DNA from 3 places in the Halomonas terrestris genome. Region 3 is predicted to be linked to each of the others. Evidence: riboswitches for the same ligand, from Rfam matches in the RefSeq annotation. Region 3 holds a riboswitch; each other region holds the start of a gene.
What was found. A riboswitch is a leader RNA that binds a small molecule or an ion and turns the genes downstream of it on or off. The one in region 3 is predicted to bind thiamine pyrophosphate.
Positions count from the first base shown of each region.

Region 1: another riboswitch for thiamine pyrophosphate. It lies ahead of thiE (thiamine phosphate synthase); the one in region 3 lies ahead of tenA (thiaminase II).
Region 2: another riboswitch for thiamine pyrophosphate. It lies ahead of ACOMD9_RS05060 (sodium:solute symporter family transporter); the one in region 3 lies ahead of tenA (thiaminase II).

Region 1 covers NZ_JBMHFZ010000011.1:6,684-9,951, forward strand. Annotated here, with positions in the region: gene ACOMD9_RS11830 (DUF1826 domain-containing protein) at 1-287, opposite strand, end outside; gene ACOMD9_RS11835 (DMT family transporter) at 535-1,410, shown strand; gene thiE (thiamine phosphate synthase) at 1,417-2,034, opposite strand; TPP riboswitch at 2,070-2,172, opposite strand; gene ACOMD9_RS11845 (glycosyltransferase family 32 protein) at 2,216-3,004, opposite strand; gene ACOMD9_RS11850 (ATP-binding protein) at 3,116-3,268, opposite strand, start outside.
Region 2 covers NZ_JBMHFZ010000003.1:203,513-206,780, reverse strand. Annotated here, with positions in the region: gene ACOMD9_RS05065 (TenA family protein) at 1-620, opposite strand, end outside; gene ACOMD9_RS05060 (sodium:solute symporter family transporter) at 617-2,023, opposite strand; TPP riboswitch at 2,013-2,132, opposite strand; gene ACOMD9_RS05055 (hypothetical protein) at 2,210-2,926, shown strand; gene ACOMD9_RS05050 (HNH endonuclease) at 2,923-3,268, opposite strand, start outside.
Region 3 covers NZ_JBMHFZ010000004.1:108,532-111,799, forward strand. Annotated here, with positions in the region: gene ACOMD9_RS06020 (CDP-alcohol phosphatidyltransferase family protein) at 1-668, shown strand, start outside; gene ACOMD9_RS06025 (YceI family protein) at 722-1,333, shown strand; TPP riboswitch at 1,389-1,512, shown strand; gene tenA (thiaminase II) at 1,602-2,270, shown strand; gene thiC (phosphomethylpyrimidine synthase ThiC) at 2,312-3,268, shown strand, end outside.

The DNA of each region.
Region 1 (3,268 bases), on a different contig from region 3:
AGCAGGGCCGCGCTCCGGTCGGGAGCCGGCAGGTGCCGCTGCAGGTCGGCTCGCATGGATTCACCGGGAGCCCCCCGCCAGCGCCAGTCCAGGCGGGCATCGGGCGTCAGCTGAGCCGCCACGCTGTCACGCAGGGGCTGCGGAAGGGTGCGCTCCATGACGGCGAGCGTGATGCCGTCCTCGAAGATGCGCGGCAGCACACCGATGTCGTCTCCGCAGGCCCAGTGCGGGTAGGCCGGGGCTAGGGGAAGCGGATCGTCCGGTGTCATGGGAAGCGGGGCGGCCATGGCGAGCTTCTCCTCGGTAGAAGATAAAGGTTACTATATAACATAACAAACGTGCTCTCGGACAATACCCGGAGACGACATGGGGTCGGCATCCTCGCCAGCGTCATGGGCATGGCTGTCGGCGACCCGGTGGTTGCCGTTTGTCTGCTAACCTCCTAGCCTGTCGTCATGATCTCGCCCCGCCGGTCTTCTGGACCGGCGGGGTGGTTTTTTGGGCCAGGCGGGGACCGGCTGCTGGGAGGTGGCGATGTCAGGGTCGTTGAAGGGTATCCTGTTCATGTGTGCGGGTGTGTTCTGCCTGGCGCTCGGCGACGCCATCGCCAAGTGGCTGGGCGAGGTGCATTCACCGCTGCAGATCATCTTCTTCCGGACCCTGGTGTCGCTTCCGCTGATCGCGCTGCTGGCGCACTTCGGTGGCGGGCTGCGCAAGCTGCGTACGCGGCGCCCCGTCATGCATCTGGTGCGCGGTCTGATCTACACCGGCACCATGGTCTGCTTCGTGCTCGGCCTGACCCTGCTGCCGCTGGCCGAGGCCACGGCCATCGCCTTCGTCGCCCCGCTGTTCGTCACGCTGCTGTCGGTGCCGCTGCTCGGCGAGCGGATCGACCCGCCGGTGCTGGCGGCCTCGCTGGTGGGATTCGTCGGGGTGCTGGTGGTGGTGCGCCCGGGCGGTGACGCCTTCCATCCCGGGGCGCTGGCGCTGCTGGGCGCGGCGGTCTTCTATGCGTTGATGATGATCACCGCGCGGCGCTACGGTGGGCGCGAACACCTCTGGGCCATGGTCTTCTACATGACTCTGGTGCCGTTCGGCATCACCGCGTTGCTGCTGCCCTGGGTGTGGCAGACGCCACACGCCTGGCACTGGCTGGGGTTTCTCGGCTCGGGGATCGCCGGTATCGGCGCCACCGCCTTCATCACCCTGGCGTTCCGTTTCGCGCCGGCGGCCATCGCCGCTCCCTTCGACTACACCGCCATGCTCTGGGCAGTGCTGCTGGGCTGGTGGTTCTGGGGGGAGATGCCGGATCTGTGGGTCTTCGTCGGCAGCCTGCTGATCATCGGCAGTGGCCTGGCGATCGCCTACCACGACCGCCGCACGACCCTGAAGCGCCGCCCCTCCTCCTGAGCGCGATCAGCGGCGGGTGAAGAAGGCCCGCGCCGCGGCTTCCGGGTCGGGCTGGCCGCAGATCGCCGAGATCACCGCCAGGCCCCGGGCCCCCGATGACCGCACGGCGCCGGCGTGTTCGGCCTTGAGCCCGCCGATGGCGACCGCGGGCAGGGGGCTGGCGGCGACCAGCGAGGTCAGGCCGTCGACGCCCAGCGGGCTGGCGTGGTCGTGCTTGCTGTGGGTGGCGAAGACCGGCCCCAGGCCGAGGTAGTCGAGCGGGCCCGGGTCGAGGCGGGCGAGTTGTTCGTGGGTCTGCACCGAGAGCCCGAGCAGTGCCCGCTCGCCCAGGGCGGTGCGGGCGGCGGCCACGTCGCCGTCGTCCTGGCCCAGGTGCAGGCCGTCGGCCTCGGCGGCCAGGGCCACCTCGAGGCGGTCGTTGATGATCAGTGGCACGCCGCTGCCGGCCAGGGCGACCTTGAGGCGGCGGGCCTGGTCGATCAACTCGGCATCGGAAGCGTGCTTGTCGCGCAGCTGTACCAGCGTCACGCCCCCGCGCACGGCGGCGACGACGGTCTCCACCAGCCCATGGCCATCACAGAGACCGGGGTCGGTGACCAGGTAGAGCGAGAGATCAAGGCGCATCGTTCACCTCCAGGCGAGGGAGGTGCAGGCGGGAGAACCGAGGCTGCACGACTCCCTACGCCGGCATTATCCGGGTCAGGTTCCAAGGGTGCGTCTCAGCCGCTGCGCGGTATCGCCGCGGCGCCCCTGTCGTAGGCTTCCCACTATCCATGCCGGCCATGCTCCTGTAAAGCCGCCGAGCTCAGGCCGCCTCCTCCCTCACCACCGCGACGCGCTTCTGCTCCCGGTTCCATTTTCCCTGTGGCTTGTCGATGTACTGGAAGTGCTCGTTGGTGAAGCTGCCCTGGGTACAGGCGTAGCGATAGAGCACGGTGTCCAGGCGGTGGATGTCCAGCACCCGATTGAAGACGCCGGGCCCGGTCATGTCGAAGACACCCCGGATCGTGTTCTCCTCGATATTGGTGTCGATCGCCTGGATCACGGCCTCCAGCTCGGGGGTGTGGGGCCTGCTGGCGATGAAGAAGTTGTTGAGGGTGTCGCGCTTGGTGCGGAGGAACAGCGACGATCGGTCGGGCCCGAGCAGGCGGCCCAGGGGCCACGTCAGGTGGGCGTCGATATCCAGGTAGACGCCGCCATGGGCCTGCAGCACCAGGACACGCCAGAAGTCCGCCTGGGCGGCGCCGATCTGCAGCCGGGAATAGTTTCTGAAAGTCTGTCCGGAGTAGTGCTGCCTGATGAAGTCGGCGCGGGCCTCGGTGATCATGAAGCGATACTCGAAGCCGGGCGCCATGAGGCGGTTGAACAGGTAGTTCAGGTAGACCGGCAGGGTCACGCGGTCGGTGAAGTTGGTCTGCCAGAGGATGCGGGGAATGGCGGTCGGATGCCGGCGCCGGATCCAGGGGGCGGCCCTGGCCGGCAGGGTGAAGCGCTTGTCGGGAAAGACGAAGTGGAAGGCGTAGCACGCGAGCTTGAGCAGGTTGGCAACGAGCTTGATCAGGCGGCTCGCCAGCAGTCTATGCAGCGGCTTCATGGGAATGCCTATGGTGTCGGATTCGAGAACGGCGCGCAGGGGCGCCGCGTATCGGCACCATCGTCCCGGGTGAAGCTTAAGGATGGCTTAAGAAGAGATGACGATCCGGCGTCAGTGGCGCGCCTTCCGTCGCGGCAGCATGGCCACGGCGCGCAGGCCGCCGCCGGGGGCGTCGTCCAGTGCCAGTCGCCCGCCGTGGCGCTGCAGGAGCCGGACGACGATGGAGAGCCCCAGCCCGGCACCGGCGCCCGGCCCGGCTCGATG
Region 2 (3,268 bases), on a different contig from region 3:
AAGGCGCCCTCATCGAGCGTCTCCGCCTCCTCGTCCAGGCGGCGGCGCAGCCAGGCCACGAAGTCCTGGAAGGCGGGGTTGTCGTGCAGGTCGATCCACTCCCCCACCAGCGGGTGCAGCCCCTCGGCGCGGGTCACCCGCAACGCCCACTCCAGGTAGACCCACTCGGTGACCACCAGCGCCGCGAGGATCTCGGCATAGCCGCCGCCCTGGCCGGTGTCGCGCAGCAGCGCCTGGAAGGCCCGGGTCTCGGGCAGGTAGTCCGGCGCCTCGCGCCGGGCGGCCGGCACCGCGAAGGCCTCGAAGGTGCGCTGGAAGGTACTGTTCTCGTCGCTGGTCAGCATGCCCATGAACTGCCCCAGCACCACCCGGTCCGCCATGCTCGGCGCATGGCCGATGGCGTGGCCGATCAGCGCGGTGAAGGGGTCGACGAAGCCGTAGTCCTGCACCATGTAGGCGGCGAAGTCGTCACCGGAGAGCCGCCCCTCGGCCATCGCGTCGAACAGCGGATGGTTCACGGTGGCCGACCAGTCCGGCTCGCTGATCTCGCGCAGCCAGTCGGTGAGGCGCGGTGCCTCCTGTGCCGCGGCCCAGGCCTTCCAGTCTGCGCGGGTGGTCATCGGGCATCTCCTTCGAATGACGGTTGGAACCTCGCGCCCGGCCGGCGCCAGGCGATCAGCAGGCTCACCAGGGTGGACGCGAGCAGCGCGCCCAGGAAGGGCGCCAGGGTCGGGATGCTGTCCGGGAAGGTGGCGGCCAGCACGCCGGCGGAGAGGCTCCCCAGGGTGACCCAGCCCGGCAGCACCGCCCCGAGCAGGCCCGCCACGCCGCCGGCCACCGCAGCGAGCGGCGACATCCGCCGCCACAGGCCCAGCAGCACCGGCACCACGATGGCCGCGCACAGCAGGTCGGCGATCAGGAACAGGCGCAGCACCGAGAAGCCCTGCAGGGCCACCCACACCACCGGCACCATCAGCGCCACCGTGACCAGGCGCGCCGCCCGCACCGAGAGCCCCCGCTTTCCGGAACTGGCCACCGCCATGGAGGCGATGGCGTTCTGCAGGGTATCCACGCTGGAGGCCACCAGGGTGACCGCCAGCACCAGGGCCGGCAGGCCCAGCCAGGCCGGCGCGGCGGAGAGCAGCGCGAAGAAGGGAATCGGCGGCTCGCCCAGGGGCAGGGCATGCATCGCCGCCAGGATCCCCAGCCCGCCGATGGCCATCACCACCAGCAGGCTGCTGGTGGCACCCAGCAGCGCCCCGCGACCCAGCGCGCGGTCGTCCTCGGCCGCCCAGATACGCTGCCAGTAACCCTGATGGAAGAGGTTGGCGGCGGTGACCGCGATCACCAGGGTCAGCGCCACGGAGAGTGCGCTGCTGGCGGGAACCGAGGGCATCACCGCCCCGGCCGGCATGGGCGGCAGCCACCACCAGGCCATGCCGCCGACCAGCACCAGCAGGGCCAGCAGCAGCCACGCCTGCCAGCGGTCGGTGGCGAGGCTCGCCCGCAGTCCGCCCAGGGTGGTGTAGACCAGGGTGGCCACCGCCACGCCGAGGATCACCAGCGCCGGGGGCACGTCGGAGAGCAGCGCGGCGATGGCGCCGATGGCGGTGAGCTCGGCGGCCAGGAAGATCGCCATGTAGGCCACCGAGACGAAGGAGACCCAGCGCCGCACCCCGGCGCCGTAGCAGGCCTCGGCGAACTCGCCGATGCTGCGCCCTTCCGGCAGGTGGCGGCGAATCGCCGGGCCGTAGAGCCCCAGCACGAGGAACGGCAGCGACGAACCGATGGCATAGCCGGCCAGCGCCACCGGCCCCACGAAGGCGCCGATCTCCGGCGGCGCGAAGAGGATCCAGGCCCCCATGCTGGAGGCCAGGAACGACAGGCCGATGGCCTGGGCGCCCTGGGAGTTGCGGGCGGTGACGTAGTCATCGAGCAGGCCATCGGCCCGGCGGGCCCTCAGGCCCAGGAAGGCAAAGCACAGCAGCGCCGCGCCGAGCACGGCAGACGTCAGGTAGGGCATGTCGCTCTTCCTCCGCCGGTGTGAACCGGATCAGGTTCCAGGGTCAGCACCATGTGCTCTCTCAGCCCCGGCCGATTCGCGCGGCAACGGGACTCCCCTGGCGACAGTGAATGGTTTGTGATGATCGAGACTCAAGTTCTGGGCACACTGGCCGAGATAACCTTCGATCGCCCCTGATGATATCGCATGCACACCGATCGAACGACCACCAGCGCCGGACACCTGCCCATGCCGTTCAACGAAGCCAAGGAACACGCCCCGGGTCGCCTGCACGCGATCTTCGCCGACCCCTACACCGCCTTCGACAACCTGGTGACGGAGCGACTGCTCCACCTGCGAGTGGCCGTGGCGGCCCTGGTGGGCGCACCCCTGGCCGAGGGAACGCTGATGCTGCGGGTGATCCACGGCTGGGAGAACGGCGGCTTCGAACCCGCGGACCTCAAGCACAGCGAGCATCGGCTGGACTCGCTGGCGGATCTGCGCCGTGTCGCCGAGGCCTACCGCCACGCCTTCGAACACCAGCAGCCCCTGCCTCGCGACGACGCCTCGCTGCTCGCCGAACCGCTGGCCCGGGCCATCGCCGCCGCCGAGACCGACGGCCAGGTGCTGGACGAAGCGACCCGCACCATCCCCGCCCGCTGGCCCGCCTTCACCCAGGGCCTGACCCTCTACACCTTCTTCAAGGTCTACCACCGCCTCACCTACGGCGAGGATGACCCCTACCGCGCCATCCACTGCCAGACGCCACAGGGCCCCCGCGAGATCCACGAGTTCCACCTGGAGGAGGGCGAGTTCGCCGTCGTCGTCCCCGACGAGGGCGAGAGCGGCGACAGCGTGCTGGTGCTGCACGAGAGTCAGCTGATGCCGGTGCTGCAGTTGCTGGAGGAGAGCCGCGTCAGTTAGCGCCGGAAGCACTCTCGATAATGCCAGTCGAGATAGTCGCGGTTGGGAAACGCCGAAGCCGTCAGGTTCAATGGCTGCCCATCGATATCACTGAGCTGCCCTTTGAGATGCCCACTAAACCCTTCTTCAATCAACTCTGGGGAAATTCGAATACGTCCCTGCCTATCAATGGCCAATAACCCCTTGTCGAAGGCACGGTCATGCAGCGCATTGAGGCACAGCCCATTGGCTGGGTCGAGACGGGACTCGGGACGTGACTGCCAGGGCACAATATGGCTGGCAATCAGCAGGTCCTCGTGTCGAAGCCCCGTAATTACGCAACGGGTGTCGTAGCGAATCATG
Region 3 (3,268 bases):
CCGGGTTCGCCGGCCTGCTGGCGGCAGGCATCATGCTGTGGCACTGGCTCGACGCCGCCCCGGCACTGCCCCTGGTGGCCATGGCGACCTACCTGATCATGGCCGGGCTGGTCATGGGTCGGGTGCCGAACCATTGGCAGCGGCTGGGCTGGGCCAATCGGGTCACCCTGGCCAGGGGCGGGCTGGTGGCGCTGCTGGCCGGTGCCGTGGCCGACCCTGTGCTGCTGGCGGCCCAGGGTGGCCTCTTCGCCGGCCTGGCACTGGTCGCCCTGCTGCTCGACGGCCTGGACGGCTGGGTGGCCCGTCACAGCGGCACCACCAGCCGTTTCGGCGCTCGCTTCGACATGGAGATGGATGCCTGCTTCATCCTGGTGCTGTGCCTGGCGCTGCTGGCACTCGGCAAGGTGGGCCCCTGGATACTGGCCATCGGCACCCTGCGCTACGCCTTCATGCTGGCCGGCCGGCAGCTGCGCTGGCTCGCGGCCCCCTTGCCCGAGAGCCGTCGGCGCAAGATCGTCTGTGTCTGGCAGGTGGCGGCGTTGCTGCTCGGCCTGCTGCCTGCCATCGGGGCCACGCCTGCCGCCTGGCTGGCGGCCACGGCCCTGGCAGGGCTCGTCTGGTCGTTCGCCACCGACATCCATTGGCTGTATCGCCACGCCAGGCCCTGAAACCCGACACGGTTGCCCGGTCGGCAACCCTGCATGTCCGCGGAGGATTCCCCATGGCCATTCGACACCCTTACCATCGACTTTCCGCCCTCGCGGCGACAGCCGGTGTGGTGGCGGGACTCGCCACCCTGCCCGTCGCCGCCGAACCCCACACCTACGAGATCGACCCGGAGCACTTCTCCATCGGCTTCTTGACCGAGCATGTCGGCTATGCCGACCTGCTCGGCATGTTCCTCGAAGGCAGCGGTGAGTTCGTCTATGACGACGAGACCCGTGAGCTGCACTCGGCCCGGGTGGAGATCAGCGCCGACAGCGTCTTTTCCAACCACGAGGAGCGCGACAACCACCTGCGCAGCAACGATTTCCTCGATGCCGGCCGCTACCCCACCATCGTCTTCGAGGCCACCGGCTTCGAGGCCCACAGCGACAGCGAGGGCACCCTCGAGGGCGAACTGACCCTGCTCGGCGAGACGCGCCCCGTGACACTGGATGTCACCCTCAACAAGGCCGAGGTCTACCCCTTCGGGCATGAGCAGTACACCCTGGGGCTCTCGGCACGCACCACCATCGCCCGCAGCGACTGGGGCATGACCTACGGGGTCGACAACGGCATGGTCGGCGACGAGGTGACGCTGATCTTCGAACTGGAGGCACTCCGGCAATGAGCGATCCTGGCAACAGACGGGCTGGCAAGTCGCCGCCAGCCTGCTAGACTGGCTCCGACGCTTGACGGGGTGCCGGTGGAACCGGCTGAGATCGCCATACGACAGATGCTGTCGTCACGGCGGGGCCCGTTGAACCTGATCCGGCTCGTACCGGCGTAGGAATCAAGCGGCGGCCAGATCACTGGCGGCGCCAGATACATGCCCGCCCCCATCGGCCCCTCCCCCCTTCGCCCACGCTCCGGATCGACACACCGCTACCGGAGGCATGATGGGCTACCGCTTCAGCGACCTCACCGCCGCCTGCCAGGACGACTGGCGCGCCTACATCGAGCACGACTTCGTGCGCGGCCTGGCCGAGGGCGCCCTCGAGGAAGGCGCCTTCCGCCACTACCTGCAGCAGGACTACCTCTTCCTGATCCACTTCGCCCGCGCCTACGCCCTGGCCGCCTACAAGAGCCGCACCCTGGACGACCTGCGCCAGGCCCATGAGGGGCTCAAGGCGATCGTCGACGTGGAGCTGGGCCTGCACGTGGGCTACTGCCGGGAATGGGGCATCGCCGAGGAGGAGCTCGCCGCCCAGCCCGAGGCCCGGGCCACCATGGCCTACACCCGTTACGTGCTGGATACCGGCAACCGCGGCGACCTGCTCGACCTGCACGTGGCCCTGGCCCCCTGCCTGGTGGGCTACGGCGAGATCGCCGACTGGATCAATGCCCGGCCCTTCACCGTGCGCGGCGACGCCAATCCCTATGACGCCTGGATCGCCATGTACGAGAGCGACGAATTCCAGACCGCCCGCCGTGCCGAGGAGGCCTGGCTCGACGCCCGCCTGGCCGACGTCACCCCGGCGCGTTTCGCCGAGCTCTGCACGGTGTTTCGCGACGCCACCCGGCTGGAGATCGACTTCTGGCAGATGGGGCTGGACCGCAGCCTCTGATGCCCCCCCTGAGCGACAACAACACGTCAAGGACAATCCCCATGAGCAAGACCGCCCACTTCCTCGCCGAGACCGCCCGGGTCGACGCGGCCGCCGTCCAGCCGCTGCCCGGCTCGCGCAAGGTCCATGTCGAGGGCTCGCGCCCGGATATCCGCGTGCCCTTCCGCGAGATCTCCCTGTCGCCGACGAAGACCTCCGGCGCCGACGAGGAGAACCCGCCGCTGCTGGTCTACGACACCTCCGGCCCCTACACCGACCCGGCGGCCGAGATCGACCTGCGAAAGGGACTGCCCGAGCTGCGCCGCGCCTGGATCGAGGCGCGCGACGACACCGAGTTCCTCGACGGCCCCACCAGCGAGTACGGCCAGCGCCGCGCCAACGACCCGACCCTGGCCCCACTGCGCTTCGACCTGACCCGTACGCCAAGGCGCGCCAGGGAGGGCAGGAACGTCACCCAGCTGCACTACGCCCGCCAGGGCATCATCACCCCGGAGATGGAATTTATCGCCATTCGGGAGAATCAACGCAGGCAAGCCCTGGGCACGGCGGAAGTCGAGCGTATCCTCGGCCACCAGCACCCGGGCCAGGGCTTCGGCGCCCGCCTGCCGGAGGAGATCACCCCCGAGTTCGTGCGCGCCGAGGTCGCCGCCGGCCGGGCCATCATCCCCTGCAATATCAACCACCCGGAGTCGGAGCCGATGATCATCGGCCGCAACTTCCTGGTGAAGATCAACGGCAACCTGGGCAACTCCGCGGTCACCTCCTCCATCGAGGAGGAGGTCGACAAGATGACCTGGGGCATCCGCTGGGGCGCCGACACCATCATGGATCTCTCCACCGGGCAGAACATCCACGAGACCCGCGAGTGGATCATCCGCAACGCCCCGGTGCCCATCGGCACGGTGCCGATCTACCAGGCCCTGGAGAAGGTCAAGGGCGTGGCCGAGGACCTCACCTGGGAGGTGTTCCGCGACACCCTGATCGAGCAGGCCGAGCAG